Regions from separate parts of the Paenarthrobacter sp. C1 genome, predicted to be linked through region 1. Evidence: riboswitches for the same ligand, from Rfam matches in the RefSeq annotation. Region 1 holds a riboswitch; each other region holds the start of a gene.
The links. Region 1 has a riboswitch for S-adenosylmethionine ahead of metX (homoserine O-acetyltransferase MetX). Riboswitches for the same ligand answer to the same signal wherever they lie in the genome.
Positions count from the first base shown of each region.

Region 1 (7,420 bases):
GGTAGAAGAAGTGGCCGTAGAGGTTCCTGAGTTCCTTCTGGTCCTCAATGTCCCCGGCGATCTGGAAATTGGCCCAGTCCTGCTCACGGAGCCGCGGCTCCTCGATGACACGCTCAATCAGGGACCCCAGGTTGAGGGCTTCCAGCGTCTGGTAGGCGCGCAAATAGGGGGAAACATAGACGCAGACCTGCTGCCCGTCGAGTTTGCGCCGCAGGTCCTCGCCGGCCAACCGCGCCTCCTCGACGCCCTGGTCCGTCAGCGGAATCCGATAATCCGGCACGCGGTTGTAGATGGACGTGTCGGCGTTCGCGGCGGACTGTCCGTGCCGGATCATGAATATTCTCTCTGGGGCACCCATCCCACCAAGCATAGGGCGGCGGTTCCCGGCAAAGAGGCAGGAACTGCGGGCAAGATAGGTACATGTTCCTTGCTTCCCGTCGCCGGCTGCGCGCCGAAGTGCTCATTGTCCTGGGCTTGTCCCTGGGCCAGTCGGCTGTCTACTCCGTGGTGCAACTGCTCGACAAGATGACGCGGGCGCCGCTGGCTGATGCAACGTCCACGCTGAACAGGTCCCAGAGCACCCGCGAATATTTCGATCTCACGTACCAGCTTCTGGATATCCTGTTCGCCCTGGTGCCCGTGGCGCTGGTGTTCTACTTCCTGTCCACGCACGTCCAGGCCACCAGGGACGGTGAAGGTTCGGCGTTCGCCCGGCTCGGCTTCAACTTGGTCCGCCCCGGCAAGGATCTGCTTCAGGGCCTGGGCCTCGCGGCGCTTATCGGCATACCGTCCCTTGGCCTCTACGCGGCCGGCCGGGCGCTGGGAATCACCACTGCCATTGTGCCCAGCGGCCTGGATGCCTACTGGTGGACGGTTCCCGTGCTGATTCTCTCCGCCGTGCGACACGCCATTGTGGAAGAAGTGATTGTGGTGGGGTATCTCCTGGACCGCTTCGGCAAGTTCGGCTGGAGCGTTCCGGCGGGCATCGTCGTCAGCGCCCTCCTTCGCGGGAGTTACCACCTCTACCAGGGCTTTGGCCCGTTCATCGGCAATGTGGTGATGGGCCTGGTCTTTGGGTGGATCTACACCAAGACCAAGAGGGTGATGCCCTTGGTGATTGCCCATGCCCTGCTGGACATTGTGGCGTTCGTTGGATTCAGCCTGTTCGGCAAAGCGGTGGGCCTGGGCTGAGCAGCCGTGAAAGCCGTTGCAGCCGTTAAAAGTATCCGGCCGCCATCGGTGGGTGACGTCATTGGCACCCGCTGATGGCGGCCGAAGCATTGTTTGGACAGCGGTGTCCAGGGCCGGGACCAGCCCGGATCAGGGGAACGGTCAGATGGTGACGGCTCCGGAGGCGGTTTCGAAAGTGACGGCCATGATGCCCGGCGTGCCGCGTGGTGCTATCCACTGGACCGCGACGTCCTCGAGAGGCTTCTCCACTGGCTCGCCCAGCCATTCGGTCACGCGTTCGGCGGAGCCCGCGATCGTGAGGCTGGACATCTTCACATCGCTCTCGTACACCTTGGACGGGTGAAGTGAGGGGTCGCCCTCCCACTTGAGCAGGTACGGCACCTGGGGATCGGCGATCAAGCCGAGGATGCCGATCTGCTGCCACACCAGTTCGCGGCCGTCAGGGAACTTGCGGTTGCCCGGGACTGCTGCGCGACCGAGGCGTTCCTCAAACGGGGCGAGGTCGTCAACTGCCACGCACCAGCCCATCCAACCGCCGCCGGCGGCTGAGCGTGCACGGACAGCTTGGCCGAAGGGTGCTTTGTCGGAAGCAGGGTGGTCCAGGACCTCCACGACTTCCAGGTACTTGTTATCCGCAAGGGGAATGATCATGTTCCGGGTGCCGAAGCGCGGGTGCACTCCGCCCCGGACTGCGTCCACTCCCAGAGCCGCGGAAATTCGTTCGGTAGTGGCCAAGAGGCCATCTCGTTCACAGGCGTAAGAGACGTGATCCATGCGCATGGCTTCATCTTGGCACTTTGTGATCGGTGTCTCAGCTAAGCCAACCCTAACTAAGGTGGGATCTCGCGACGGGCGTCATGGAAGGTCGCAAAAGAGCCCATATATTCTGCTGGCGTCACAAAGCTGTCCAAGGACCCGGACACTTCCTAGACTGGCCGCAGCTTCCTTCCCGCAGCTATTCCGCCGACCACACGCGCCACGAACAGGAGAATTCCATGTGCCAAGGATGGTCTTTCGAAACCCGCCAGATCCACGCAGGCCAAGAGCCGGATGCCGCCACGGGCGCGCGTTCCCTGCCGATCTACCAGACAACGTCGTTCGTTTTCCCGAGTGCTGAAAGCGCGGCCAACCGTTTTGCCCTGGCCGAACTGGCTCCGATCTACACCCGGATAGGCAACCCCACGCAGGACGCCGTGGAACAGCGCGTCGCGAGCCTCGAAGGCGGTCTGGGTGCACTGCTGCTCAGTTCGGGCCAGGCAGCCGAGACCTTTGCCATCCTGAACATCGCCGAGGCCGGCGACCACGTCGTCGCGAGCCCCAGCCTCTACGGCGGCACGTACAACCTGCTGGCCCACACGCTGAAGAAGTTCGGCATCTCCGTGACTTTCGTCGAGGACCCGGACAACCTCGAGCAGTGGCGTGCGGCCGTCCAGTCGAACACCAAGCTGTTCTTTGGTGAAGTCGTCTCGAACCCACGCCAGGACGTGCTGGATATCGAAGGCGTCGCCGGTGTCGCGCACGAGGCAGGCGTGCCTCTCATCGTCGACAACACCCTCTCCACGCCGTTCCTCATCCGGCCCATCGAGTGGGGCGCGGACATTGTGGTCCACTCCGCAACCAAGTACCTCGGCGGACACGGTTCGGCGATCGCAGGCGTGATCGTGGACTCGGGCAACTTCGACTTCGGCAAGGACCCGGAGCGGTTCCCCGGCTTCAACACCCCGGACCCCAGTTACAACGGCTTGGTTTACGCCCGCGACCTGGGCAAGGACGGAGCGCTCGGAGCCAACCTTTCCTACATCCTGAAGGCCCGTGTCCAGCTCCTTCGCGACCTCGGCTCGGCCGTGTCGCCGTTCAACGCGTTCCTCATTGCCCAGGGCCTGGAAACCTTGAGCCTGCGGGTGGAGCGCCACGTCGCCAACGCCACCAAGGTGGCCGAGTGGCTGGAAGCGCATGACGACGTCGAATCGGTCGCCTATGCGGGCCTGCCGTCCAGCCCCTGGTACGAGCGGGGCCGCAAGTACGGACCCCAGGGCACGGGAGCCATCGTGGCCTTCAACATCAAGGGTGGCGTAGAGGCCGGCAAGCGCTTCGTGGACGGTTTGGAGCTGCACTCCCACGTCGCCAACATCGGTGACGTCCGCTCCCTGGTCATCCACCCGGCGTCGACCACGCACAGCCAGCTGACGGTCGAGCAGCAGGTAGCCGCCGGCGTCAACCCGGGCCTAGTCCGCTTGTCCGTGGGCATTGAGCACATCGATGACATCATTGCCGACCTCGAAGCCGGCTTCCGCGCGGCCAAGGGCGCCTGAACGGGCAGTCCACGCCTGCAGCTGACGCACCCGGCTGACGGACCCGGGGTGCCGTCCACATCGACGATTATTCGCCGGACGGCACCCCGGAGTGCTCTTTCGTGAATGAAGCTGCCCTTGAACGTCACACTGGTGTCACATTCTTCGCCATAACGGTGGTGTCTTTCCTAGACTCTACGTATTAGGTCATGAGTGCCAGCAGATAGCCCCGGCTTGCTGGCCGGCAACCCTCCTTCCGCGGTGGGGTGCCCCGGGTGAAGACCTGGCCTGTTCGCACGCAAGGCGACGGGCAAGCGCGAAGTTAGGTGTCAAAGGAATGACCATCACTGCTACAGCACTTCCCAAATCCGGAGAAGAAGACGGAACCGTCAAGTACGCGGGCATAGGGCCGCTGGCGCTCGAAGCCGGCGGTCACCTCCCCAACGTCGTGTTGGCGTACGAAACCTGGGGACGACTCAACGCCGACGCGTCCAATGCCGTGCTCATCCAGCATGCGCTGACGGGCAGCACCCACGTTGCCCGCGGAGCCACGGACGAGGAAGGGTGGTGGGAGCAGTTGGTGGGTCCGGGCGCCACCATCGACACCAACAGGTTCTTCGTTGTCTCCATCAATATCGTGGGCGGCTGCTATGGCAGCACCGGCCCGTCCTCCGATGCGCCGGACGGCAAGCCGTGGGGTTCCCGGTTCCCCCTGGTCACTCTTCGCGACAGCACGGTTGCTGAGGCCCGTTTGGCGGACCTCTTGGGGATTGAATCCTGGCACGCGGTCCTGGGCGGCTCGATGGGTGGGGCCAGGGCCCTCGAATGGGCTGTCACGTTCCCGGAGAGGGTCAACCGCTGCGCCGTCATTTCGGTGGGAGCCTACAGCACCGCCGAGCAGATTGCCTTTGCGCAGGCCCAAACCCTGGCCATCCGGCAGGACCCGCACTTCAACAATGGGGACTACTACGGCGGTCCGGCTCCGGAACACGGACTTGCCCTGGCCCGCCGGATTGCGCACATCACGTACCGTTCCGCCCTGGAACTGGATCTCCGCTTCGGCAGGGAAGCCCAACATCAGGAAACGCCGCTCTCCGCAGCAGTCCTGGGGGAGCGTGGTCGCTACCAGGTGGAAAGCTACCTGGACCACCAGGGGACAAAGCTTGTGCGGCGGTTCGATGCCAACAGCTATATCGCCATCACCGAAGCGTTGATGTCCCACGACATCAGGCGGGGACGGGGCACACTGCAGGAAGCACTTTCGCGTGCCACCGCCGAGTTCTTTGTTGCTGCTGTGGACACGGACAGGCTGTACTTCCCGGCCCAGTCCAAGGAACTGGCGGCAGCACTGCCGGGGAATGTTCCGGTCCACACCATCCAGGCGCCGATCGGCCACGATGGCTTCCTCACGGAAATCGGCCAATTGTCGGAGCAGCTTCGCGGGGCGTTCTTCGCCTGACCGTGAGGAGCCTGTTCGTAGAGTTGCCTGTTTGTGGACGTGCCTAGCCGTTCATGATCTCCCCGCGTTGTTTCATGTAGTCCTCCATGGCGATCTGGCCATTGGTGAACTTCGCATCCAGTTCAGCCAGCTTGCGGGCGCGGTAGCCCTGGGGCTCGGAACCGGCAGTGGGAAACGGCGCGGGAGCGGGCTGTCCGGCCCGGTAGGAATCGCTTGGGTAGGAACCGCTTGGGTAGGAGGCGTTCGACGGCGGCGCGACCTGCGGAGCCTCGTCTGCAGGGCGGATGACTGCCGGCCCTGGCGGGTAGCCCGGGTAATTCTGTTGCGGGTAGTCCTGCGGCGGGTAATTTTGTGGTGGGAAACCCTGTTGCGGATAATCCTGACCACGAAAATTCCCGTTCTGCAGGCGGCGGGCCTTGGACCGGTTGTACATGCGGATTCCCATGGGAATCAGCCACGAGCAGACGATGATCCAGAAGATCAGATTGTTCACAGTGCAGGCCTCCTAGGTCTTAACCCCAGCTTAGCCCTGTGCCCATCACAGCAGCTTGGCCTCCATGCCCAGGAAAATCCCGTAGCGTTCCGCTTCGGCTTCCAGGGCCATCTGCTCTTCCTTGGTTGTCGGCTTGTCCATCCGGACTTCGAGCCCGCACATGCCCCCTGCGAAGCTGTGCCGCCACCATCCGGCCAGCCTGCCGTCCACGAGGACTACATGCATGGGGCCGTTGTCCTCAGGCAAGTACGGTGCGGTGCCGCCCAGGTAGTGGCGGGATTGCGAGTACCCCATCACGTATTCGTCGAAGCATTGGATGAGGTCGACGCGGGGGAGCACGGAACCGGCCGCTGGACCGGCAGGAGCCTCCAGGGCTTCTACGTCAGCCGAGGCGCCGTAAAAGTCCAGGTCATCGAAGGAGACCCGGGCCAACGTTCCCGGTGATAATTCCGCGGCGACGTTGAGTCCCAACGTGACGTCTTTCATGGTCAGCCCGGACCACGCCGAACAGTCCTTCACGGTAGCCGGTCCGCGACTGCTGAAATACCGCAGGGCCATCTGCCCCAGGGCGTGTTCCCGGTCCGCTCCGCTGAGCGGCCCGGAAAAAGGAGCGGTGACGCGTTCGGAGAACAAAGCGTAGGTCTGCTTCAGGGCTCCTCCAGCCGAACGAACCGGAGCGCCGCTCACCAGAATGCCGCTGATTTCGGCGTGCATGAGGTGGTAGATGAAACCCAGCCCCTTGCCGGGAAAGCCGGCCTGGCCCAGAACATCAGCCAACTCCTCGCGGGTCTTGTGGGCACCATCCGCCACGGCTGCTGCAAGAATCCTCCCACTGTGGGCGGCAGTTTCCCCGTCCACCCCGGTCCGCTTGTACATGCCCTTGTTGCCTTGATGCAGCCGGTCAGCGGACAACGCCATCAACCAGCCCAAGTCATCCCTGTGCACAAAATGCCATGTGGGGCGCAGGATGTGCGTCCGCAGGATGGTTCCGTCGGCAACGGCCTGTTCTACTGCAGCTGCAGTGCTCGAGGGCGTCCGCTGCGCCACGGTCCAACGGGCATAGGCGAATTCCTGCGACTGGACGGCCAGGAGATTGCGCACCACATCCCCTGGAGCTGCACCCAGGGGAGGACGTAACTGTTGCCGTCGGAGACGCAACTGCCGGACCCCCGCTGTACGGGGAGAGTCATCACTCGCCATGCTGGTTCACCGGCCCATCGCTCCCGGCTAGCTCCGCGGCATCACGGTACCGGCGGCACCAAAGACCGGTCCCGGCGTCGGACGCTTTGGCGTGATGCCGTCGCCGGACGATTGGTGACGGAGCCTCCGGATAACCCAAGGTACGAAGTATTCCCGTGCCCAGACCAGGTCCGATGAGCGGGCTTCCCGCCATGTCCGGGGAGGAAGGGCCTTGGGTACCAGCGGCTCCAGGGTGTGCTGGACGTTCAATGCCTCCAGGACCATCATGGCGATGGTGTGGTGGCCCAGGGGGGAGAAATGCAGGCGGTCGGCATCCCACATCTGGGTGTCAGCGAGCTGCCGCAAGGACCACATGTCGGCAATGATGGCGTCATGGCGGGCTGCGACCGTTCGCAGGTTCTCGTTGTAGATGGCAACTTTGCCCCGGATGCGGCCAAGGACCGAGGACGCAGTATCCGGACCGTTGAAGAGGACCACCGTGGCCCCACCCGAGCCCAATTCGCCGACGGCGGCGTCGAGTTTCTCGGCCAGAAGGTCGGGATCACCGCCGGGGCGGATGAGGTCGTTTCCTCCGGCGGAAATGGAGACGAGGTCCGGTTGCAGTTCCAGGCAGGGGCCGACTTGCTCGTCGACGATCTGCTGCAGCAACCGGCCCCGGATGGCGAGGTTGGCGTAGGCGAAGTCCTCGTGTCCGCGTCCCAGCTCTTCGGCGACACGGTCCGCCCAGCCGCGGTAACCGCCGGGATTGGCAGGTTCGGGATCGCCGATGCCTTCCGTGAACGAATC
Region 1 is NZ_CP186052.1:1,561,945-1,569,364, forward strand. It holds gene ACNAOU_RS07370 (histidine phosphatase family protein) at 1-334, opposite strand, end outside; gene ACNAOU_RS07375 (CPBP family intramembrane glutamic endopeptidase) at 421-1,191, shown strand; gene ACNAOU_RS07380 (VOC family protein) at 1,333-1,971, opposite strand; gene ACNAOU_RS07385 (bifunctional o-acetylhomoserine/o-acetylserine sulfhydrylase) at 2,187-3,503, shown strand; SAM riboswitch class IV at 3,688-3,805, shown strand; gene metX (homoserine O-acetyltransferase MetX) at 3,820-4,941, shown strand; gene ACNAOU_RS07395 (hypothetical protein) at 4,985-5,434, opposite strand; gene ACNAOU_RS07400 (winged helix DNA-binding domain-containing protein) at 5,480-6,634, opposite strand; gene ACNAOU_RS07405 (SGNH/GDSL hydrolase family protein) at 6,662-7,420, opposite strand, start outside.

Region 2 (7,420 bases), 1.5 Mb from region 1:
ATGCTCCAGCATCTCGGCTTCGTCGTGGACCTCGTCCCAGCTGTAGCCGAGTTCCTCCACCAGGTACGTCTCAATGAGGCGGTGCCTGCGAACCATCGAAAGAGCGAGGCGCATGCCTTCGGAGGTCAAACGGATGGCGCTGTAGGGCTGATGGTCAACGAGGCCTTGGTCCTTGAGCTTTCGCACCATTTCCGACACCGAGGAATTGGCGACCCCGAGCCGCAGGGCAAGCTGTGAGGACGTGATCGGCTTGTCCTGCCACTCCGTATAGGAGTAGATGACCTTGACGTAGTCCTCGATCGAGGAGGAGGGCGTACTGGTCTTCACACCCCTAGCCTACCGTGGTGTGGCATCGTGGACTTTGTATGCACGCCAGGTCTGCGTCAGGTAGGGCAGCGGCACCGTGTCTCCCGGCGCGTGGCCAAGGTGTTCGTAGAGGTACCACTGGAGGTTGCCCATGATTTTGGCCCGCGTCGCTTCGTTGGCGCGCAGGTAGTAACTGCGCGACTTGGTCAACTCCATGATGTCCTCGGGCGAGATCGGGTCCTCCCACCTGGTGAGGTGGCGTTCCAGTCCGTGAAACTCCGGGCCGATAACCGGCCGGAATCCCGGCTTGTGGACGTCGCCTGCATGCATGATGCGCGAGAGCCTATGGACCCAGGGAATTGAGGTGTCCAACTGGTTCCAGATCAGCCCCAGAACCCCCGCGGGGCGCAGGATACGGGCGATCTCCGTGCTCGCGGCAAGGGGCTCGCACCAGTGCCAGGCCTGGGCAACGCTGACGACGTCGAATGCTGAGTCCGCCAGTCCGGTTGCCTCGGCCGTCCCCTCCGTCGCGTGAACATCGGGGTAGGTCTTTCGCAGTTGCGCCAACATATCGGTGGAAGGGTCGACGGCGGCCACCTCAAGTCCGCGTCCGGCCAGGAGTGCCGTGAACTTGCCCGTTCCTGCGCCGAGGTCCGCAGCTGTCGACGCCCCTTCGGGCAGGAGCCAATCAACGGAGTCCACAGGATAGCCCGGCCGCACGCGATCGTAGTGCTCTCCGCCATCCTGGAAGCTTTGGCCAAGTTCATGGCGCCGGGAGGCATGGAGCTTGGGTCCGCGGGGACCGGCGGGACCGGGAGTGACTGGAGCGCCGTTCGCTGAGCGCAGGGACACGCAAACTCCTTCACAGGGCCGTTAGAGGTACCCTACGAATTTACCCTCTAGTCGACCGTGCAGGGAGCGGCACCGGCTGTGCCCGGGGTGTTGGGCGCCCACTCGGGGTAGCTGCGGTGGTCGTTGGCCGGTACCCAGCGGCCCTCGTCCACCACATAGTCCCAGCCCAGGCCGTTGCGCTTGAGTTCCTCGATGCCTGCCAGTAGCCTGGTGGCGTCCTCCAACCGGGAGCCGACGCCGAAGCTTGCGCGCAGGGAACCCGAAGGCAGTCCCAGCCGCTTGAGCAACGGATGCGCGCAGAAACGTCCGTCGCGGAGGCCCACTCCGTGTTCGGCCGCCAGATATGCGGCGACCAGTCCGGCGTCGAATCCTTCTACGGAGAAGTTGACCACGCCGATGGTGTCCTCGGAATCGCTGAAGATCCGGTGGACTGTAACGCCGTCGATGGCTTCCAGGCCCTCAACCAGGTAGCTGCGGATGCCCGCTTCGTGTGCGTGCCAGGCGTCCTGGTCGAGGCCGGCGAGCACCTGAGTGGCGCGGGCGAGCGTCGCGGCGCCCAGGACGTTGGGGGAACCGCCCTCGTGCCTCGCCGGACCCGTGGCCCAGCTGACCGAGTCCAAGCGCGCTTCGCGGACAGCGCCACCACCTGCCAGGTGCGGGATCCCGGCGTCGAGCCAGTCCGGGCGGCCCACTACCACTCCTGCGCCGAACGGCGCATAGAGCTTGTGTCCTGAGAAGACGATGTAGTCGACGTCAGCCTCTGCGATGTTGACGCGGCGGTGCGGAGCGAGCTGGGCTGCATCCACCACGATCCTCGCGCCGTACTCGTGGGCCAGCGCGGCAAGCCGGGCGATCGGCAGGATCTCTCCGGTGACGTTCGAGGCGCCCGTGACGGCGAGCAGGCTGACGCCGCCCAGGGCCAGTTCGGCTTCGATCTTGTCCAGTGTTCCGGCCAGGGTCGGCGCCGCAACCACGCTGCGGTGCGGCACGCCCTGCCACGGGAGCAGGTTTGCGTGGTGCTCAATGTCCAAGTACAGGACCTCGCCGGCAAACTCGCCGTCGACCTGCGGGAGGCAGCCGGCCAGCAGGTTCAAGGAGTCCGTGGTGTTCCGGGTAAAGATCACCGAATCGTCTGCACGTCCGCCAACGAAGTCACGGACGATGTTCCGGGAATTCTCGTAGACGGAGGTGCTGATCTGCGAGGCGAAGCCTGCCCCGCGGTGAACGCTGGCGTAGTACGGGAGGACCTCGTTGAGGTAGGCGGAAACAATCGTCAGCGCAGGGGCTGACGCGCCGTAGTCGAGGTTGGCATAGCGGACGTGGCCACCTTGGATCAGAGGCGCCTGAAGCTCCGCGCCCGTGACGGCGGCGAGGGGACGCGCAGCTGCCGATTCGAGGGCGGCTTCGTCAACAAAGGAAGGGATGGTGTTTGCGTTGAACGTGACTGTGCTCATGGGACCTCACTCAAGAGGGACCCCCACAGGGGGATCCGCGCTTGCCGCATCCGTTCCGGACCGGCCGGGTCGTCACCCGGGGCACCCCACCGCGAATGGAGGGTTGCCGGCCAGCAAACCGGGGTTTAGCGCTGGCACTCGTGACCTGTAAAAAAGGCTAAGGCACGTCCGGGGGACGATCCAAAGCCGTGGGGTTTTGTTAAGCGCTTTGTTACGCGGAATGCCAAATCCCAGTTTCCGCGAACAAAAAACGGCGGACGCGCACAAAAGCGGGCGTCCGCCGTCGAAAATTCGGCAATCCGGAGTAGTGCCGGCCTCAGGCTTGGGACTGCAGGAGGTCGTCCAGTCCGGGGTTCAGCCGCTTCAGGACTTCCGAATGCAGGATGGAGTTGGTGGCCAGGGCGTTGCCGCCGAACGGTCCGTCTTCGCCTTCCAGGGAAGTGAAGCGCCCGCCTGCCTCCGTCACGATGGGGACGAGCGCCGCCATGTCGTAGAGGTTCAGCTCCGGTTCGCAGGCGATGTCCACCGCGCCCTCGGCCACGAGGCAGTAGGACCAGAAGTCACCGTAGGCACGTGTGCGCCAGACGTCCTCCGTGAGGTCCATGAATTCGTCCAGATTGCCCCGCTCCTTCCAGCCGGACAGGCTGGAGTAGGACATGGAAGCGTCGGCCAGGCGTGAAACGTTGGACACCTTGAGGCGGGTTGCTGAAGCGAGGGACCGACCCATGTAGGCGCCCATATCCTTGGCTGCCCACCAGCGTTTGCCCAACGCCGGAGCGCTGACCACACCAACGACGGGCTCGCCTTCATCGACGAGCGCGATCAGCGTTGCCCATACTGGAACGCCGCGGACAAAGTTCTTTGTTCCGTCGATGGGATCGATGATCCAGCGCCGCGATCCGTGGCCACTGCTGCCGAACTCTTCACCCAGGACTGCATCACGTGGACGCGAGCGCGACAACTGACCGCGGATAGCCTCCTCCGCAGCCTTGTCGGCATCGGTGACAGGGGTGAGGTCCGGCTTGGTTTCGATCTGCAGGTCCAGGGCCTTGAAGCGATCCATGGTTTGGGCGTCGACGGAATCGGCGAGGACATGGGCCAGGCGCAGGTCGTCGTTGTAGGTGGAAGCGGGTTGGGTCATGGCACCAAACTATCCTGAAATACTGGCGGCGGTGGGGACGTTACCGCTGCACCCTCAGTTTTCCAGTGTCATCAAGTAACCGTGCCGAGCTCTTTCGCTTCTTTGGCCTCCAGGCGTGGGTCCGCGCCCAGCAGGCGACGCAGTGACGCCAGGCGCGCCACCCCTGAAGGGCCCGCATGTCCTTCATTGACCCAGGCGTCCAGCCCGCAGTTCACTGCCGTAGCGTCGTGCTTGCATCCCCGCTCGCATGCTTCGGTGCCGGGTTCGAGGTCCGGGAAGGAATGCAGGATCCGGTCCGGATCCACGTGGGCCAAGCCGAAGGAGCGGATACCGGGGGTGTCAATGATCCAGCTGCCCGAGGGGGCATCCGCGAGCTTCAGCGCCAATGCCGAGGACGAAGTGTGCCGGCCACGTCCGGTGACGGCATTCACGCCGCCGGTGGCCCGCTCGGCGCCCGTCAACGCGTTGACCATGGTGGACTTGCCGACACCGGAGTGGCCCAGCATGACGGTCACTTTGCCACCGAGGTGTGCGCGGAGCCGGGAAACAGCATCCCTGTCCAACCGGGCCGACAGCCCATCATCGGATCGGGCATCAATGCCGCCGGCTTCAGAATCGGCTGTCCGGCTGATAATCACCGGGAAATCCAGGCTGACGTAGTTGGCCAGCAGTTCAGTGGGATCCTTCACGTCGGCTTTGGTGATCAGCAGCAGTGGCTCAATACCGGCGTCGTACGCCGCCACAAGGGCACGGTCGATGAACCCGGTCCGCGGTTCGGGATTCGCGGCTGCAACAACCACCACCAGCTGGTCGGCGTTGGCCACGACTACCCGCTCGATCGGATCCGTGTCATCGGCGCTGCGGCGAAGGAGGGTCCGGCGTTCTTCCACCCGGACCAGCCGGGCCAGCGTGTCCGGAGACCCGGAAACGTCGCCTACAAGGGCCACGAAGTCACCGGGCACAACAGGGTTGCGCCGGAGTTCGCGGGCGCGTGCGGCGATGATGATGCGTTCGTTGGGGGAGTCTTCGTCCACGATTGCCCGGTACCGCCCGCGGTCCACCGTGATGATCCGTCCGATCACGGCGTCATCGTAGCTGGGACGGTCCTTGGTCCGGGGTCGTGATCCTTTTTTGTTGGGACGGATCCGGACATCGGATTCGTCCCAGGAACGTGCGTCGCGGCCCATGGTCAGTTGCCGGCCTCATTCGTGCCGGCGGAGTCAAGCATTCGTGCCCACATCTCCGGGAACTCGGGCATCGTCTTGGATGTTGTGGCGATGTCTTCAACCTGGACGCCGTCGACGGCGAGTCCCAGGATGGCGCCGGCAGTGGCCATTCGGTGGTCTGCGTAACTGTGTACCACTCCGCCATGGAGGGAAGCTGGGCGAATTACCAGGCCATCGGCAGTTTCTTCCGCATCGCCACCAAGGCGGTTGATCTCGGCAACCAAGGCAGCGAGGCGGTCTGTTTCGTGTCCGCGGAGGTGGGCGATGCCCGTCAATCGCGAAGGGCCGGTAGCCAGAGCGCAAAGTGCGGCTACAGTCGGCGCGAGCTCGCTGGTTTCGTCGAAATCAGCACCCTTGATCTCATTGCCGCCGGTAACCGTCAGTGTTCCCCCGTCAAGGGTGACGCTTGCGCCCATGGCAGCAAGGATGGTCCGCCAGAGATCGCCCACCTGTGTGGTGCCGGTGGGCCAGTTGGGAATGCGGACGGTGCCGTGCGTTGCCAGGGCGGCGGCCAGGAAGGGGCCGGCGTTGGAGAGATCCTGCTCGATCCGCTGGTCGAAAGCACTGATACTACCGGGCGAAACGCGCCAGTGGTTGGGTACGGAGTCATCGACAGTAACGCCCACGCTCCGAAGCACCTCAACGGTCATGGTGATGTGGTCCAGGCTTGGAACGGGTTTGCCCACGTGCTCCAAGTGCAGGCCTTCGGTGAAGCGGGCGCCTACCAACAGCAACGCCGAGACAAACTGGGAGGAAGCGCTCGCGTCGATGACCAAGTGACCGCCGCGCACCTCGCCGGTGCCTTCCACCGTGAAAGGAAGGGACGACGGCGTCCTGCCGCCTTCGGCTGCGACCGGAACTCCCAGGGCGATCAGTGCCTCGATGATGGTTCCCATGGGACGGTTACGGGCATGGGGATCGCCGTCGAAGACTGTGGCGCCGCTGCGCAGGGCAGCCAGCGGGGGAACGAACCTCATGACGGTACCGGCCAGACCGCAGTCGATGGCTGTCGTTGAGCTCGAAGCAGAGGGGTCCAGGGGAGTGATCTCCAGGTCGGGCCCATAGTCACCGTCACCGGGTACCTCGGTGACGGTGGCACCCAACTGCCGGAGGGCCTGGATCATCAGGGCCGAATCGCGTGAATGCAGCGGAGCCCGGAGCCGCGAAGGACCATCCGCCAAGGCTGCCAGCACCAGGTACCGGTTGGTCAGCGATTTTGAACCTGGGACCGTCACTGTGGCGTCCACGGGCCCTTTGGCATAAGGGGCCGGCCATAGCGGGAGGCTGGCGGCTTTGTCCGGTTCGGTATTGGCGGCGGTGGTACCTGTCATGCTTCCTTATGCTCCAACTGCGTTGTCTACGGCCTTGCGCACTGCTTTGTCTGCCTTCTTGATCTGCTTGCCGGTGACTTTCCTGGCGTCGGCGGCAAGGTGCTCGGCCCGCCAGGCGATGCTCGGACGGCCTTCGGTGTCCACCGACGCCAACAACACGCCGCCGGTAAGTGAGATGTTCTTCAGGAGCTGGGCCTTCCGGGCGGTGCGCCCCTCCTTGGTGCTGATGTCGGCTGAACGCCATTCGACGTAGGAGTTCAGGGCGGACGTCAGCGCGAGCACCGTCGCTGCGAAACGCGAAAGCTTACCCAGTCCGAGCAGGGCTCCGGCGCCGAGCTGGGCTCCACCCAGGACCCGGGCGAGGGTCTTCTCGTCCGCTTTGAAGGGCAGCGATTCAGAGGCTCGTCGAAGGACCGGTGACAGTTGCTTGGCGGTGTCGTCAGCGTTCTTGAGCTTGTCCAGACCTGCAACGACAAAGCTGGATGCGAGCATGGGCCGCGCGAGAAAACGGATAAAAGACATGTTTTGCCTCCTGGGTGGCTTGCCACACTGTTCGATGAGTGTTGTGTTCACGGGGTGCAGTCGGATCTAGTCTTGCACTTTTGCGGAATATTTACCCAGCAGCGGCCGTTGTGAGTTTCAGGTGCGGTGGAGACCGGACTGCGGCACGGCGTTGCCGCTCGCTGAACGGAGTTGGTTTTTTGACTTTGGTGAAGGACCGCATGGTTCTACCGGAGGCCGGGTACGGGGTGCAGCCGGATTCTCCCAAGCTGACAGTAGACTTGGCAACGATGAGCACCATTGAACCGGCCGCAGCGGCCATGTACGAAGCAGCCGACGCGACGGACGACGATAACGCCCCGGCGCCGGCCGCCGTCGATGTTGCAGCGGAGAGCCCGGAGCAGCGGCGCGAGCGTTTTGAGCGCGACGCAATGCAGTACGTCGACCAGCTGTACTCGGCTGCCATGAGGATGGCGCGGAACCCTTCTGACGCGGAGGACCTCGTCCAGGAGGCCTACACCAAGGCCTTTTCAGCGTTCCACCAGTACAAGCCCGGCACCAACCTCAAGGCGTGGCTGTACCGGATCCTGACCAACACCTACATCAACC
Region 2 is NZ_CP186052.1:3,103,689-3,111,108, reverse strand. It holds gene ACNAOU_RS14580 (metal-dependent transcriptional regulator) at 1-327, opposite strand, end outside; gene ACNAOU_RS14575 (class I SAM-dependent methyltransferase) at 337-1,158, opposite strand; gene ACNAOU_RS14570 (aminotransferase class V-fold PLP-dependent enzyme) at 1,206-2,612, opposite strand; SAM riboswitch class IV at 2,645-2,758, opposite strand; gene hisN (histidinol-phosphatase) at 2,929-3,753, opposite strand; gene rsgA (ribosome small subunit-dependent GTPase A) at 3,825-4,940, opposite strand; gene aroA (3-phosphoshikimate 1-carboxyvinyltransferase) at 4,943-6,310, opposite strand; gene ACNAOU_RS14550 (DoxX family membrane protein) at 6,317-6,832, opposite strand; gene ACNAOU_RS14545 (sigma-70 family RNA polymerase sigma factor) at 7,012-7,420, shown strand, end outside.
Region 2: it holds a riboswitch for S-adenosylmethionine, as region 1 does, so the genes downstream of both, ACNAOU_RS14570 (aminotransferase class V-fold PLP-dependent enzyme) here and metX (homoserine O-acetyltransferase MetX) in region 1, are expected to answer to the same signal.

Region 3 (7,420 bases), 2.1 Mb from region 1:
CCTCGCTGGGTTCGAACAACTGCACTTCCTTGTACACAGCCACCAATGACAGGCGCTGCTCCGTCTCGCCGTACTTCAGTGCCCGACGGTGGTGGAGATCCAAACAGAACGCGCACCCGTTGATCTGCGAACACAGGTAATTGATCAGTTCGAGGGTCCGGCGCGGGATCCCCAGCCGGTCAGCTTCGTCAACGAGTTGCTGCGAATAGTGGCTGAGCGTCGCGTAGAGGTCCGGTTGCTGCTTATCGAGATAACCGGCCAGCCGCGGTTTTGTTTCCTGTTCAGGCATGTTTGGAGCTTAACGCACCGCGCTCGGAGAGCTTAAGTGAGCAAGCGTCACAGCCAAGCACGCGGGATGTGAGGGAGGGTCACTCCGGGGTGTCGGCGGCCAGGCGGATGCCGTTCTCGGCCAGCCATACGGGATTGAAGGCCTTGCTCAGGTAGTTGGTGCCGGCGTCGGGCGCTATGGCCACCACCACCGAACCGTGAGGCGCGGCGCGGGCCACGCGCACTGCTGCCGCGACAGCGAGACCGGACGACGGCCCCAGCGCAAGCCCTTCTTCGTCAAGAAGCCGATGGACCGTGCTGTAGACCTCGTCGTTGGGGATCCGGAGGAAGCGGTCAACGATGGAGCGGTCGAAGATCTTGGGCCACTCTGACTGCGGCCAGGAGTTGCCGACGCCGTCCACCAGGATTTCGCCGGGATGACCCCCGCTGTACGCGGATCCGTAGGGGTCTGCACCTACCACTTCAACGTGCCCGCCCGGCCTTGAGGCTGCCACCTGTTCCTTCAAGTACCGCCCGTTGCCGCTGATGGTCCCGCCCGTACCGATGCCGGCCACGAAATGCGTCACCAGCCCACCCGTCTGTTCCCAGATCTCCGGCCCCGTGGTCTCGTAATGTGCCAAAGGATTGGCCGGATTGTCGAACTGCATGGGCCGCCAGGCGCCGGGTGTTTCCGCGGTAATCCGGGCGGCCACGGCTCGCGCGTTCTCCGGAGACTCGGACGGCGCGTTCCAATCCGTCAGGATCACCCGCGCGCCATAGTTGTGCAGCGCAGCGAGTTTTTCCTCGGAAATGGTGTCGCCCGTGACCACCACCACCGGGTGGCCCGTGAGGTGCCCGATCAGCGCCAGCCCTATCCCGGTGTTGCCGGACGTGCTCTCCACAATGGTGGCCCCCGGCCTCAGCTCCCCCGAGCGCTCGGCCGCCCGCACCATACTTAGTGCCGTGCGGTCCTTGATGGAACCACCGGGGTTCTCGGACTCCAGCTTGACGTGGATGACACTGCCGAGCCCGCGGCTGAAATTCTCCAGCTTGACCAGCGGAGTGTTCCCCACCTTTTCCAGGACCGAGGCGTCGAGACCATCAAGACCCCCGGGCAGTGCATGCAACCCATGCTTACGGGTGGCCGTGCTCATGGCGTCGCCTCCTCTGTTTCAGTGAAAAGCTGATCCACGGCTTCGCGCAGCACCGTCCGCGAGCGCTCCACCAGGTCCGGCGCCGACGGCCGGTCCGCCAACACATCAGCAAGCCGGCCCGCCACCAGCCCGGTCCCGTTGCCGAGCGGCTGCGCAGCTTCGGCTTCCAGCAGGAGGTAGGAAGCCGTGGGGGACTCGATGGCCAGGAGCTTCTCCGCGGCCTCAATCGACTTCTCCAGCTGTTGCAAGGCCAGCGGAGCAAGCGTCGAGTGGTCCTCGATGTCGGCTGAGAGCGTTGGCGCGCCGAGGGTCGCCGGAGCCGCCAGGAATTTGAGTTCGGCCAACAGTCCGGCCGCGGAATACCAGAGCAGCCCGGGCAGCTCCTCCTGGATCAAGGCAGACGCCGCACCGGGCGCGGAGGACGCCGCTGCCAGGTGCCTCGCCCGGATGGCCCGCTGCGGTGGATACAGCTTGGCGATCCGCCGCTCGCTGGAGATCCCCACGTGCGCCAATCCCAACCGCAGGCTTTCGAAGGACAACGCCAGCTGCATGGGTTGGAAGTTCCCGCCGGACACCATCGTTCCCGACTCCACATCGACCAACGGGTTGTCTCCCCGGCCGTTCAGCTCCACTTCCAGGGCCGAACGCAACTGCGCCACCAAGAACCGGAACGCCCCGTGGGTCTGCGGTGCAGCCCGGAAGGACAACGCGTCCTGTACCGACACTTCCCTGCGGACATCCTCCAGCCAGCCACCGCTGAGAAGCCGTCGAACAGCTGCGGCCGAGTCCCGCTGGCCGTCAACCGCCTTGGCCCTCTGGATGGCCGGCGAAAAGGGACTGAGGTTTCCGCCGCCGTCGTACCTTGCGATCGCCTCCAGCGACAATGAAAGCGCGACGTCGGCGAGCCGGGCCAGGTGCTGCAGGCGCACCAAGGCGAGGGCTCCCGCGCCCACGGAGTAGGCATTGGCGCTCACCAGGGCCAAGGCCTCTCCGGCAGCAGGTTGCAGGGCTTGCAGGCCGGCGTCCGCGAGGGCTTTGGCGCCGGGCACCAGCATGCCGGAGGCATCGAACGCTTCCCCCTCGCCCAGGGCTACGGCAGCGACGGCGGCCAGCTGGGTCAGGTCGGAGGAACCCACGGACCCTTCGCGCGGGATGGCGGGGTAGACGCCGCGGTTGAGCAGTTCGGCGTAGAACCCTGCGGTCCCGACACGCACTCCGGAGCCGCCCCGGCTGAACCCGACAAGCCGGGCCAGGATCACTGCGCGCGCTGCGGCACGATCCAGATACGGGCCTACGCCGCTGTTGTGATACCTGATGACCTGCACCTGGTAGGCGAGGAGGGACTTCTCCTCCACAGCAGTGTCCCGGCCTGACCCTAGAAGGGTATTCAAACCGTAGATCCGTTGGCCGGAGGCGGCCGCCTCCTCCACGATGTCCCTTCCCCGTCCGATCAAATTCAACGCTTCTTGGTTGAGTTCCACGTGAAATGTCGGATCCGCAGCCGCTTCCGCCACAGCCAACGCGGAAACGGGGCCCGTCCCGATGGTGAAAATGCCCATTAGAAATCCAGCAGGTTTTGGCGGAATCCGCCGTTGCCGTAACTCTTCCTCAACAGGCCGCGGCGGCGGAGTTCCGGGGTCAGCTTGTCCAGCACACCGTGCACGGTCACCGGATCAACGAAGCCGGAGAACAGGAAGCCGTCGCCCCCTACGGCCGCGCCGGTCTCCTCCAGATAATCCGCAATTTCTCCCACCGTGCCGATGATCGAATCCCCGGCACCACCGCTGCGTGCCTGCAGGATTTCACGCAGAGTGGACCCGGGAGGGGCAGCCTTGGCGAAGTGCTCCAAGGTGCCCTGGTTGCTGTTGGTGCTCAACTCCGGAAGCGGGGCATCGAGGTCGAACTTTTTGAAGTCGATCACGGACAGGTAGGAGATGGAGTTGAGCTGGCTGTCGATGTCACGCTGCGTCAATTCCCGGCGCTGCGCCCGCAACTCCTCGGCCTCGGCTGTGGAACCCACCACGGTGGGCTTCAGCACGAAAAGCACCTTCACGTCGTCGGGATTCCGGCCGGCTTTCGCCGCCTCGGCCCGGATCGAATCCCGGTAGGCCTTCATATCGTCAACGCCGCGGGCGAGCGCAATTGCCACATCCGCGTGACCGCCGGCAAACGCTTTGCCCCGCGGAGAGGCGCCCGCTTGGACAAGCACGGGTTCCTCGGGCAACGGTGCCGTGTTCAACGGCCCACGGACCTTGAAGAAGTCCCCGTCGTGGTTGATCGGGTGCACTTTGGTATGGTCCGCAAACACCCCGGCTGAAACGTCCTCAAGTACAGCGTCGGCCTCCCAGCTACGCCAAAGCCGCCTGACGACGTCGACGAATTCCTCCGCTTTTTCGTACCGGAGGTCGTGTTCGATCTGCTGGTCCAAGCCGTAGTTCTGCGCGGCGAGATCGCTGCCCGAGGTGACCACATTCCATCCGAGCTGCCCCTCGGAGAAGTGCTGCAGGGTAGCGAGGAGCCGGGCCGCGGTGAAGGGCGGGTAGAAGGAAGCGCTGACCGTGGGAACGATCCCCAGGTGCTCCGTGGCGGAAAGCAAGTACGGGACCAACGCCAGAGGATCGTGTTTCGGCGCAAAGGAAGCATGGGCCAGCGAAACCTCGGCAGTACCGCCATAGGTGTCCGGGACGGTCAGGGAATCCTCGATGATGAACAGGTCCAGCCCGGACAGCTCGAACGCGCGCACGGCCTCCTGGTACAGGGCCGGTTTCTTCCAGTCGTACCCCAGGCTGTAGCCCGGAGTGCCCCAGCCCTGCACCCCGAAACCGTGCCCCACGAACCAACCAAAATGCAGCATGGGCTTGAGTGTAGAACTGCTCTGTCCGTTCACCGCGACCTGATTTCATACGAAGTTACAGGGGGTCGTACTGCGTCAATTATGCTCCCGGGACGTCTTAATTGGACCCGTACTCCAGTACCGCCCGGTTACGCAACATGACGACGGCCGCCGTGCGGGCCGTCGTCGTGAATGCTACGTTTTTCTTGAGTAATGAGAACCAGCGCAAAGCCCTGACTTGCTGGTCGGCAACCCTCTCTCCGGCGGGGTGCCTCAGGTGACTACTCGGCGTATCGACAACTCGAACTGCAAGCGTGACTGAGGAGCACCAGCAATGCCTGAACCCACTGAAGAAAAACTCTCTTACCGCCTGATAACAGGCCCGGATACCCGCGACTTTTGTGAGCGGATCACCAACGCCCTGACGGATGGGTACGTACTGCACGGCAGCCCCGCAGCCACGTTCAACGGAACCGACGTGATCGTCGCGCAGGCCGTTGTCCTGCCCGCCGCGATTGCCAGCGCCGATGCCGCAGTCGCCAACGCCGTTGATGAACTGGATACCGACGACGAAGAAGCATTCGAGGGCCACGCATGAGCTACGCAGGTGACCTGACCCCGCAGGACGCGTGGGCCAAGCTTGAACAGGGCGCCATCCTGGTGGACGTCCGCACCGAGGGCGAATGGGCCCACATCGGAATCCCCGACACGAAAGCCACCGAGAACGATCCCCTGTTCATCCAGTGGAACCTCGCCGGCGGCATCCCGAACTCCCGCTTCATCGAGGACCTGCAACAACAGGCACCCGAGGACGACGGCGTGGAGCTCGTCTTCATCTGCCGCTCCGGCCAGCGCTCCATCGCCGCCGCCATCGCCGCCACGCAGGCAGGATTCACCGCCTACAACGTCCTTGAAGGCTTTGAGGGCGAACCCGACCGTTACGGCGAACGCACCGTCAATGGTTGGAAGAACCGTGGCCTGCCAACGAATCTGGGGACCGAGTAAGTGACTTTCAATCCTGACGCCGCCGGCTGGAGCCCCGACACCCAGGCCGTTCGCGGTGGACTTGACCGTACCAACTTCCAGGAAACGGCCGAACCCGTCTTCCTGAACTCCGGCTTCGTTTACGAATCCGCCGCCGCGGCAGAACGCGCGTTCACCGGCGAGGACGAACGCTTCGTCTACTCCCGCTACGGCAACCCGTCCGTGGCCACCTTCCAGGAGCGGCTGCGCCTCCTCGAAGGTACCGAGGCTTGCTTCGCGACGGCGTCCGGCATGTCCGCCGTGTTCACCGCACTGGGTGCCCTGCTGGCTGCCGGGGACCGCGTGGTTGCTGCCCGTTCCCTCTTCGGCTCCTGCTTCGTGATCCTCAACGAGATCCTTCCGCGCTGGGGCGTGGAGACGGTGTTTGTGGACGGACCGGACCTTGACCAGTGGCGTGAGGCTCTCTCCGAGCCGACCACCGCCGTCTTCTTCGAGTCACCGTCCAACCCGATGCAGGAAATCGTGGACATCCAAGCCGTCAGCGAACTGGCGCATGCCGCTGGGGCGACTGTCGTCGTCGATAACGTCTTTGCCACTCCCCTGCTGCAGCGCTGTGGCGAGCTGGGCGCCGACGTGATTGTGTACTCAGGCACCAAGCACATCGACGGCCAGGGACGCGTCCTCGGTGGCGCGATCCTGGGCACCAAGGAGTTCATCGATGGACCGGTGAAGCAGCTCATGCGCCACACGGGGCCATCGCTTTCGGCTTTCAACGCCTGGGTGTTGACCAAGGGCCTGGAAACCATCGGGCTCCGAGTCAACCACAGCTCGGCATCGGCCCTGAAGATCGCGGAATGGTTGGAGCAGCAACCCGCCATCAGCTGGGTCAAGTACCCCTTGCTGAAGTCGCACCCGCAGTACGAGCTCGCCGCGAAGCAGATGAAAGCCGGAGGCACAGTGCTCACGTTCGAGCTCTCGCCGTCCGCTGGCCGCTCCGCGAAAGAAGCCGCGTTCGCGCTGCTTGATGGATTGCGTGTCATCGACATCTCCAACAACCTTGGTGACTCCAAGTCGTTGATCACCCACCCTGCCACCACCACCCACCGGGCCATGGGTCCGGAGGGCCGGGCGGCGATCGGGCTGTCCGATGGCGTGGTGCGCTTGTCGGTGGGGCTGGAGGACGTGGACGATCTCATCCTGGATCTGGAGAAGGCCCTCAAACAGGTCTAACCTTGCTGGCATGAGGCATCCATACCGCCGGGCGGGGGCTGTCATCGTTGCGGGATCGGTGGTGTGGTTGGCCGGGATTTCACCGGGATCCCGCGTGTACCTCATGCACGACCCCGCAGAGCGCCTGCGTTTGCTGCTTGCCAGCGAGCGCGGATGGGTGATCGGCCACCACGCGGCCGCTGCAGGAACCGCCGCAGTCCCGGTGGGCTTCATGGCGTTCTCGAAAGCACAACCGGCAGGGACCTCCAAAGCGTGGGCGTCCGCGGCAGCAACAGCGCTGCTCGCGGGCGCACCATTCTTCATCTACAGCTTGTCGCGGCGGGCCTCGGACCTTGAGCGTTTCGCTTATTTTCGGGGATCCAATGCACCGTTCCTCGCCTACTCATGGCTGCATGTGCTGGGCTTGGCTGCCTTGGGCGGCAGCCTGCTGAAGTCCCCCGCCAAACGATGGGCGGGGATGACGGCAGCAGGGATGGCCGTGGTTTCCGGGACCGTCCTGGCGACCACCAAGGACATCCCGCCCCTGGTTTTCTACCTCACCGAAGGAGCCGTCGGAGCGTACCTGATGGCGTGCCCGGAACCCGGGGACATCGGGGATAGCGAGAACATCCGAGACATCGAGGGCTAAGGCCGCCGCACTCTGGTCAGCAGCGGGACAGGGTCCTTGAACGCGCCCGGGTCCTTGAACGCGCCTGTCGCGGTGCCACGAACAGTCACCTTCGCAGCGTGCGAGACCACGGCGGCAAGGGCTTCGGAGCCGGGCGGGTTCCCGCCGTCACGATGCCTGGCGCTGTACCGTGCCGCTGAGTCCCGTTGTTCGAGCGCTCCGTTGCCGCGTCCCAGAATTTCGGCAATGCCCGCCTTGACCAGCGCCAATTCACCTTGGTCATCCAGTACCGGGCTGAGATAGTCAACCAACGCCCACACGACATCAGCGGCAGGCTGGGGCCGG
Region 3 is NZ_CP186052.1:4,167,965-4,175,384, forward strand. It holds gene ACNAOU_RS19485 (carboxymuconolactone decarboxylase family protein) at 1-289, opposite strand, end outside; gene ACNAOU_RS19490 (PLP-dependent cysteine synthase family protein) at 369-1,421, opposite strand; gene ACNAOU_RS19495 (aromatic amino acid ammonia-lyase) at 1,418-2,980, opposite strand; gene ACNAOU_RS19500 (NtaA/DmoA family FMN-dependent monooxygenase) at 2,980-4,308, opposite strand; SAM riboswitch class IV at 4,464-4,575, shown strand; gene ACNAOU_RS19505 (DUF1737 domain-containing protein) at 4,589-4,852, shown strand; gene ACNAOU_RS19510 (rhodanese-like domain-containing protein) at 4,849-5,259, shown strand; gene ACNAOU_RS19515 (O-succinylhomoserine sulfhydrylase) at 5,260-6,468, shown strand; gene ACNAOU_RS19520 (hypothetical protein) at 6,479-7,096, shown strand; gene ACNAOU_RS19525 (glutamate--cysteine ligase 2) at 7,093-7,420, opposite strand, start outside.
Region 3: it holds a riboswitch for S-adenosylmethionine, as region 1 does, so the genes downstream of both, ACNAOU_RS19505 (DUF1737 domain-containing protein) here and metX (homoserine O-acetyltransferase MetX) in region 1, are expected to answer to the same signal.